Regions from separate parts of the Micromonospora sp. NBC_00898 genome, predicted to be linked through region 2. Evidence: riboswitches for the same ligand, from Rfam matches in the RefSeq annotation. Region 2 holds a riboswitch; the other holds the start of a gene.
What was found. Region 2 has a riboswitch for thiamine pyrophosphate ahead of thiE (thiamine phosphate synthase). Riboswitches for the same ligand answer to the same signal wherever they lie in the genome.
Positions count from the first base shown of each region.

Region 1: another riboswitch for thiamine pyrophosphate. It lies ahead of OG799_RS00455 (ECF transporter S component); the one in region 2 lies ahead of thiE (thiamine phosphate synthase).

Region 1 covers NZ_CP108775.1:91,425-95,824, reverse strand. The annotation lists gene OG799_RS00465 (aminoglycoside N(3)-acetyltransferase) at 1-535, opposite strand, end outside; gene OG799_RS00460 (alpha/beta fold hydrolase) at 532-1,356, opposite strand; TPP riboswitch at 1,456-1,561, shown strand; gene OG799_RS00455 (ECF transporter S component) at 1,635-2,216, shown strand; gene OG799_RS00450 (ABC transporter ATP-binding protein) at 2,326-3,741, shown strand; gene OG799_RS00445 (energy-coupling factor transporter transmembrane component T family protein) at 3,800-4,400, shown strand, end outside.
Region 2 covers NZ_CP108775.1:6,717,524-6,721,923, forward strand. The annotation lists gene OG799_RS32720 (ABC-F family ATP-binding cassette domain-containing protein) at 1-274, shown strand, start outside; gene OG799_RS32725 (aldo/keto reductase) at 312-1,274, shown strand; TPP riboswitch at 1,657-1,764, shown strand; gene thiE (thiamine phosphate synthase) at 1,758-2,384, shown strand; gene thiO (glycine oxidase ThiO) at 2,378-3,502, shown strand; gene thiS (sulfur carrier protein ThiS) at 3,493-3,693, shown strand; gene OG799_RS32745 (thiazole synthase) at 3,699-4,400, shown strand, end outside.

The DNA of each region.
Region 1 (4,400 bases), 710 kb from region 2:
TGTTCGAGCCGTGGTCGACGCCGAGCAGCAGCACGTCGGCGTCGAGGTCGTGGAGCCGGGCCAGCGGGGAGCCCTCGCCCAGCATGTCGGTCAGGGTGTGGTCGGCGACGATCCGTCCGGCGGCCGGGCCGAGCGCGGCGAAGGAGACCTGCGGGTGGTCGCTGCGCAGCGCGCCCGGCCAGGTGCGCACCTGCTCCGCGAGCGTGCCCATGAACCGGCTCGGCGTCAGCGCCGGGTCGAAGCCGGGCAGCTCCGCCCGGATCACCGGCCACCAGTCCTGCGGCACGGGCGGGTTGTTCCAGCCGGCCGGGTCGCTGTTCTCCGGGGTGTGGGTGGGCACGACGACCGTCCCGTCCGGGCCCAGCACGTCCCGCAGGGCCCGCACGATCGCCTCCGGGCCGCCGCAGACGAAGCCGAGGGGGCGCAGCGCCGCGTGCACCAGGAGCACACCGCCGGGGCGTACGCCGAGTTCGTGGAACTGCGCGGCGAGCGACGCGCGGGTGTGCGGCCGGGCCGGCGCGGGCGTCGCGATCACGCGGCGGCCCGGGCGAGGATCGCCTCGGCGAGCGGGCCGGGCGCCTCGTCGGGGATCCAGTGGGTGACGCCGGCGAGTTCGACGAAGCGGTAGTCGCCGGTGACGTGGGTCGCGCAGGCCTCGGCGGCGGTCCGGCCGATCGCGATGTCCCGGTCGCTCCAGACGAAGGTGGTCGGCACGGCCACCGGGCCGACGGCCTTCATGTCGGCCCCCGACATAGCCCGGTACCAGTTCAGCGCGACGGTCAGCGCGCCCGGCTCGCGCATCGGGTCGGCGTAGCGGGCCACCCGCGCCGCGTCGCCCACCCCGCCGAGCAGCTTGCGCAGCGCGGCGGCGTTCAGGGCGAGCAGCACCTTCTCGGCCTTGCCGGGCTTGCGGAACAGCGCGATGTAGGACGACCGGGCCTTCTGCCGCGGGTCGGTGGCGAGCGCGTGCCCCATCGCGGCCGGGTGCGGCACCGAGACCGCGGTGAGGGTGCGTACCCGCTCCGGGTGCACGGCGGCGAGACCCCACGCCACGATCGACCCCCAGTCGTGCCCCACCACGTGTGCGGACGCCACCCCCAGCGCGTCGAGCACCGCCGCCGCGTCGGCCACCAGCTCCGGGATCCGGTACGCCTCGACCGCCGCCGGCCGCGCGCCCGGTGCGTAACCCCGCTGGTCCAGCGCGTACGTCCGCAGCCCGGCGGCGTGCAGCGCGGGCACCACGTCGTCCCACTCGCCGCCGTGCTGCGGGAACCCGTGCAGCAGCAGGACGGGTACGCCGCCCTCGGGACCGCCGGTGCGTACCTCGAACGTCATACCTCGCGCGTCGACCCGCATGATCGTCACCCTACCCAGCGGGCCGGGCGGCGGCCGGAGGCGCGACCGCCCTGCTGGGCCGACACCCCCGGTCGGTGCTAGCGTCTGCCGAGACAACTTCACATCCGACAGGGGAGCGCACAGCGCTGAGAGTGCGGGCACCGCCCGCAGACCCTCGAACCTGATCTGGGTAATGCCAGCGCAGGGAGTTCGGTCGACCTCCAGCCGCGCCGCCGTCCGGTGACACCGGGCGCGGCGTGCGTCTTCTCCTGGTTCGTTTCACTGGACTGGGAGCAACCATGGACAACACCGCCAACCGGTGGCGCACCATCGACATCGTCATCGCCTCGGTGCTCGGGGTGGCCTTCGGCGTCATCTTCTGGGCCTGGGGCCTGCTGTGGAACGGGCCGGCGGACGCCATCCCGCTGCCCGGCCGGGCCGTCCTGTACGGCGTCTGGCTGGTGCCGGCCGTGCTCGGCGCGCTGATCATCCGCAAGCCCGGCGCCGCGTTCTTCACGCTCACCTTCGCCGCCCTGGTCTCCGTGGCGCTCGGCAGCAGCTGGGGCTGGACGCTGGTCGTGCAGGGCCCGCTGGAGGCGGCGGCGGCCGAACTCGCCTTCGCGGCCTTCGGGTACCGCAACTACCGGCTGCCGGTGGCGCTGCTCGGGGCCACCCTCGCCGGGCTCGCCGCCTCGATCTACGACGTCTTCGTCTGGTACCCGGACACCGCCTGGGGCAGCTTCCGCCTCCCCTACATCCTGATCACCGCCGTCAGTTCCCTGATCGTGGCCGGCCTCGGCAGCATCGCCCTCACCCGCGCCCTCGCCACCACCGGCGTCCTCGACCGCTTCCCCGCCGGCCGCGAACGCGCCGCCGTCTGACCGCCACCCGCCACCCGGAGTCCGCGTTGATCATGAAGTTGTTGTCCTCCGGCGCGGCGTGTCGCGACGACAACTTCATGATCACCGGACCGGAGGGGGTGGGGCGCGGGTGAGTGCGGTGGAGCTGCGGGGGTTCGGGTGGCGGCACGCCGGGCGGAAGGCGTGGGCGGTGCGGGGGGTCGATCTCCGGGTCGAGGCCGGGGAGCGGGTGCTGCTGCTCGGGCCGTCCGGGGCGGGGAAGAGCACGCTGCTGGGCGCGCTGGCCGGGCTGCTGGCGGAGGACTCCGGTGAGCAGGAGGGCACCGTCGAGGTCGACGGGCTCGACCCGCGCAAGGCCCGGGAACGCGTCGGCATCGTCTTCCAGGACCCGGAAACCCAGCTGGTGATGGCCCGCTGCGGCGACGACGTCGCGTTCGGGCTGGAGAACCGCGGCGTACCGGCCGACGAGATCTGGCCCCGGGTGGACGAGGCGCTGCGCCGGGTCGGCTTCCCCTACCACCGGGACCGGCCCACCGCCGCGCTCTCCGGCGGCGAGCAGCAGCGGCTCGCCCTGGCCGGGGCGCTGGCCCTGCGGCCCACGCTGCTGCTGCTCGACGAGCCCACCGCCAACCTCGACCCGGCCGGCGGGGCGCTGGTCCGCCGGGCCGTCGCGGCCGCCCTCGACGCCGACACCACGCTGATCCTGGTCGAGCACCGGGTCGCCGAGGCGCTGCCGCTGGTCGACCGGGTGGTCGTCCTCGAACCCGGCGGCGGGGTCCGCGCCGACGGACCGCCCGCCGCGGTCTTCGCCGCGCACGGCGACGCGCTCGCCGCCGAGGGCGTCTGGGTGCCGGGTCGGACCGTGCCGCCCCGGCACGCGACCGCGCCGGCCGGCGAGCCGCTGATCACCGCCGACCGGCTCGGCCTGCCACCCCGGCTGGCCCCCGCCGACCTTTCCGTACGGGCCGGCGAGGCGCTCGCCGTGCTCGGCCCCAACGGCGCCGGCAAGTCCACCCTGGCCCTGCTCCTCGGCGGCCTGCTCCGCCCCGGCACCGGCACGGCCACCGCCACCGCCGCCCTCACCGGTCGGGACGCGGGCACTCCCCCGCACCGCTGGCGGGCACCCGCCCTGGCCGGGCGGATCGGCTCCGTCTTCCAGGACCCGGAGCACCAGTTCGTCACCGGCACCGTCTTCGACGAGCTGGCGCTCGGCCCCCGCCGGACCGGCCAGCCCGAAGCCGCCGTCAAGGCCACCGTGGACACGCTGCTGGAGCGGCTCCGGCTGGCGAAGCTGGCCCGCGCCAACCCGTACACCCTCTCGGGTGGCGAGGCACGGCGGCTGAGCGTGGCGACGGCCCTCGCCACCGCGCCCCGCCTGCTCATCTGCGACGAACCCACCTTCGGCCAGGACCGGCGGACCTGGCGGGAACTGGTCGACCTCTTCGCCGAGCTGCGCGACGCCGGGCACGGCGTCGTCACCGTCACCCACGACCCGGACTTCGTCGCCGCACTGGCGGACCGCACCGTCACCCTGGAACGCCGATGACGACCGGCGCCGCACCCAACACCAGCCCCGACCGCACCGTCACCCTGGAGCACCCGGCATGATCGTCATCGAGCCGGTCGCCGCGCCCGGGGCGCCGCTGGCCCGGCGCAATCCGGTGGCGAAGCTGGCCGCCGCGCTGGTCTTCTCGGTCGTCCTGATCGCCACCCTGGACCCGGTGGCCCCGGCGATCGCCATCGCGATCGAGCTGGCCGTGCTGCCGCTGTTCGGCGTGCGTTACCGGGTGCTGGCCCGGCGGGCCTGGCCGCTGCTGGCCGGCGCCGCCGGCATCGTGGTCACGCTGGTGCTGTTCGCCGCGGACCGGTCGGGCCGGGTGCTGGTCGAGGCCGGGCCGGTGACGGTGACGTCCGGGGTGCTGCTGACCGCGCTCGGGCTGGTGCTGCGGATGCTCGCGGTGGCGCTGCCCGGCGTGATCGTCTTCGCCACCACCGACCCGACCGACCTGGCCGACGCGCTGATTCAGAACGCGAAGGCGCCAGCCCGGTTCGCCATCGGCGCGCTGGCCGCGTTCCGGCTGGTGCCCCTGCTCGGCCAGGAGTGGCAGATGATCAGCATGGCCCGGCGGGCCCGGGGCGTGGACGCCGGCCGCAACCCGCTGGCCCAACTGCGGCTCTTCGTCTCGACCGCGTTTGCGCTGCTGG
Region 2 (4,400 bases):
GCGCTTCGGCACCCTCTCCGGCGGGCAGCAGGCGCGGTTCCTGGTGCTGCTGCTGGAGCTGTCCGGGGCGACCCTGCTGCTGCTCGACGAGCCGACGGACAACCTCGACCTGGCCTCCGCCGAGGCCCTGGAAGCGGGGCTGACCGCGTTCGAGGGGACCGTGATCGCGGTGACCCACGACCGCTGGTTCACCCGCTCCTTCGACCGTTTCGTGCTGTTCGGCGGCGACGGCGAGGTGGTGGAAACGGCGGAGCCGGTCTGGGACGTGCGGTGACCACTCCCGGGCCGGTCGCCGGACGGGCGGGCATAGGGTGGATCTCGTGACTGAGATGACCTACCGCCGGCTGGGCGACTCCGGACTCGTGGTGTCCGTGGTCGGCATCGGCTGCAACAACTTCGGCCGCAAGCTCGACCTCGACGGCACCCGGGCGGTCGTCGACGCCGCCCTCGACGCCGGAATCAACTTCTTCGACACCGCCGACATCTACGGCGAGCCGCAGGGCGGCTCCGAGGAACTGCTCGGCCAGGCGCTCAAGGGTCGCCGGGACGACGTGGTGGTCGCCACCAAGTTCGGCATGGACATGCACGGCATGAACGGGCCGGACTTCGGCGCCCGCGGTTCCCGGCGGTACATCGCCCGCGCGGTCGAGGCGTCGCTGCGCCGGCTCGGCACCGACCACATCGACCTGTACCAGATGCACGAGCCCGACCTGGGCACCCCGATCGACGAAACCCTCGCCGCTCTGGACGACCTGGTCCGCGCCGGCAAGGTCCGCTACCTCGGCAACTCCAACTTCGCCGGCTGGCAGATCGCCGACGCCGACTGGACCGCCTCCTCCCAGGGGCGGGCCCGGTTCATTTCCGCACAGAACCACTACAGCCTGCTGGAGCGGTCCGTCGAGACCGAGGTCATTCCGGCGTGCGAGCGGTTCGGCCTCGGCATGCTGCCGTTCTTCCCGCTCGCCAACGGGCTGCTCACCGGCAAGTACAAGCGCAACGAGGCACCGCCCGCCGGCAGCCGGCTCTCCGGCGGCGGCCGGTACGCGCAGCGCCTGGCCGCAGCGGACTGGGACACCATCGAGGCGATCGAGGCGTACGCCGCGGAGCGCGGGATCAGCATGCTCCAGGTGGCCATCGGCGGGCTGGCCGCCCGACCGGCGGTGACCTCGGTGATCGCCGGCGCCACCACGCCCGAGCAGGTACGCGCCAACGCCGAGGCGGGCACCTGGCAGCCCACCGACGAGGACCTGGACGGCCTCGACGCCATCCTCTGAGCCCGCCCTCGCCGCCCCTCAACTGCCCCGGCACCGCCCGACGGTGCCGGGGCACCATGCTGTCCCCACCCCACCCCACCCCACCCCGCCCCGCCCCACCCCGCCGCGCGTGCGCATGTGGCGCGCGGCGTGGGCGGCCGTGCGGCGTGCACGGTGACCGGTGCGTCGCGGGCGAGGAGGTCGGCCGCCCCACAGGTAGGCGGCGCCGCCCCGGAACGGCAGGAACGACAACCGCCGGGGCGTACGTGCGGTCGAGGGCATCCAGACAGCATGGCGTGACCGGGCGGTGACGCGCTGCCCCCACCGTCGGGTTCGGACGGTTCGTGGGAAAAGCCGCCACCCGCCCTTGGCGGATCCGAGGGAACGTCGTACGGTAGGCCTCAAGTGACCCACGGGAGTCCGGTGCACCGGGCTGAGAGGGGGGCTGAAGCCCCCGACCGTCGAACCTGATCCGGGTAATGCCGGCGCAGGGAGGAGTTTGCCGTGCCGTCCCTGGGACGCCTGCATCTGATCACCGACACCCGGCCCGGGCGGGACCCGCTCGGCGTGCTGCGCGCCGCCCTGCCGGTCGCCCGCGCCGAGCTGGTCGTCCAGGTCCGCGTCGAGGACGACGCCACCGACCGCCAGGCGTACGAGTTGGCCCGCCGGGTGGTCGCGCTCTGCCGGCCGTACGGGGCGACGTGCCTGGTCAACGACCGGCTGCACGTGGCGCTCGCGGTGGGCGCCGCCGGTGGGCACGTCGGCGCGGAGGACCTGCCGGTGCGGGCGGCCCGTCGGGTGCTCGGCTCCGCCGCCGTGCTTGGGGCGACCGCCCGCGCGCCGGGCAGCGCCGTCGAGGCGGTCGCGGCGGGGGCCAGCTACCTGGGCGTGGGCCCCTGCCACGCGACCAGCACCAAGAGCGGCCTGCCCGACCCGATCGGCGCCCAGGGGGTGCGCGCGGTCGCCGAGTCTGTGGCGGTGCCGGTGATAGCGATCGGCGGGGTGACCGCCGCGTCGGTGCCCGCGCTGCGGGCCGCCGGGGCCTACGGGGTGGCGGTGGTCGGCGCGGTCTCCGGGGCGGCCGACCCCGCTCGGGCGACGGCGAAGCTGCTCGGGGCGCTGACGTGCTGAGCGGGAGGCGGCCCGGCACGACGGGCGCCGGCCGGCCGGACGTCGCCGTGGTGGGGGCGGGACCGGTCGGGCTGGCGATCGCCTGGCGCTGCGCGTCGCGCGGGCTGCGGGTGGTCGTGCACGATCCGGCGCCGGGTTCCGGGGCGTCGCACGTCGCGGCCGGGATGCTCGCGCCGGTCGCTGAGGCGTACTTCGGGGAGCACGAGCTGACCGGGCTGCTCGCCGAGTCCGCCGCCCGCTGGCCGGGCTTCGCCACCGAGTTGGCCGGGGCCGCCGGCGCCGGATTCGGGTACCGCACCGAGGGCACCCTGGTGGTCGGGCTCACCGGCGACGACCTGGCGGAGGCGCGGCGGCTGTGGTCGTACCAGCAGGGGCTGGGGCTGCCGATCACGCCGCTGCGCCCCTCGGAGCTGCGGGACCGCGAGCCGGCGCTCGCGACGCGGGTGCGCGGCGGCGCGGCCGCCCCCGGCGACCACCAGGTCGACCCGCGGCGGCTGGTCGCCGCGCTGCGGGCGGCGGCCGAGCGGGCCGGGGCGACGCTGCGGCCGGGCCGGGTCGCCGAGCTGTCCGACGTGGACGCGGGCGTCACCGTGGTGGCGGCCGGCTGCGGGGCGGCGGCGCTGACCGGGCTGCCGGTCCGGCCGGTGAAGGGCCAGGTGCTCCGGCTCCGCGCGCCCGATCGCGGCGCGCCGGGCTTCCGCCACGTGATCCGGGGGTACGCGGACGGCGAGGCGGTCTACCTGGTGCCCCGGAACAGCGGCGAGGTGGTGGTCGGGGCGACCGTCGAGGAGCGCGCCGACACCGAGGTGACCGCCGGCGCGGTGCTGCGGCTGCTGCGGGCCGCCGTCGACCTGGTGCCCGAGCTGGCCGAGTACGACCTGGTGGAGGCGTCCGCCGGACTGCGCCCCGGTACGCCGGACAACGCGCCGATCATCGGGCCGCTGCCCGGCCGGCCCGGCGTGCTCGCCGCCACCGGGCACCACCGGCACGGCATCGTGCTCACCCCGGTCACCGCCGACCTGGTCACCGAGCTGATCGTCACCGGGGAGGCGGATCCACTGCTCGCCCCCTTCACCCCCGACCGGTTCACCGCCGAGGAGGAGCGAACGTGGAACTGATCGTCAACGGCGCCGGGCGTGAGCTGCCCGGCGGGTCGACCGTGGCCGACGTGGTGCGGGAGGTCACCGACCAGCGGCGCGGGCTCGCCGTCGCGGTCAACGGCGAGGTGGTGCCGCGGGGCGGCTGGCCGGCGACGGTGCTGCGGGACGGCGACCGGGTCGAGGTGCTCAGCGCCGCCCAGGGCGGGTGAGCTCGGTGAGCTGCACGATCGCCGGTGAGACGTTCGGGTCCCGGCTGATCCTCGGAACCGGCGGCGCGGCCAACCTGCACGTGCTGGAGGAGGCGATCCGCGCCTCCGGCACGGAACTGGTCACCCTCGCGCTGCGCCGGGTCGACACCGCCCCCGGCACCGGCGGCGGGTTGCTCGACCTGCTGGACCGGTGCGGGGTGAAGCTGCTGCCGAACACCGCCGGCTGCCACACCGCCGCCGAGGCGGTGAAGGTGGCCCACCTGGCCCGGGAGGCGTTCGACACCGACTGGGTGAAGCTGGAGGTGATCGGCGACGAGCGCACGCTGCTGCCCGACGGGGTGGAGCTGCTGCGCGCCGCCGAGGAGCTGGTCGCCGACGGGTTCACCGTGCTGCCGTACACGTCCGACGACCCGATCCTGGCCCGGCGGTTGGCCGACGCGGGCTGCGCGGCGGTGATGCCGGCCGGCGCGCCGATCGGTTCCGGGTTGGGCGTGACCAACCCGCACCACATCCGGCTGATCCGGCAGGGCGTCGACGTGCCGGTCATCCTCGACGCCGGCATCGGCACCGCCTCCGACGCGGCGCTCGCGATGGAGTTGGGCTGCGACGCGGTGCTGCTGGCCAGCGCGGTCACCCGGGCCGCCGACCCGGTGGCGATGGCCACCGCCATGCGGTACGCCGTCGAGGCCGGCCGCCTCGCCCACGAG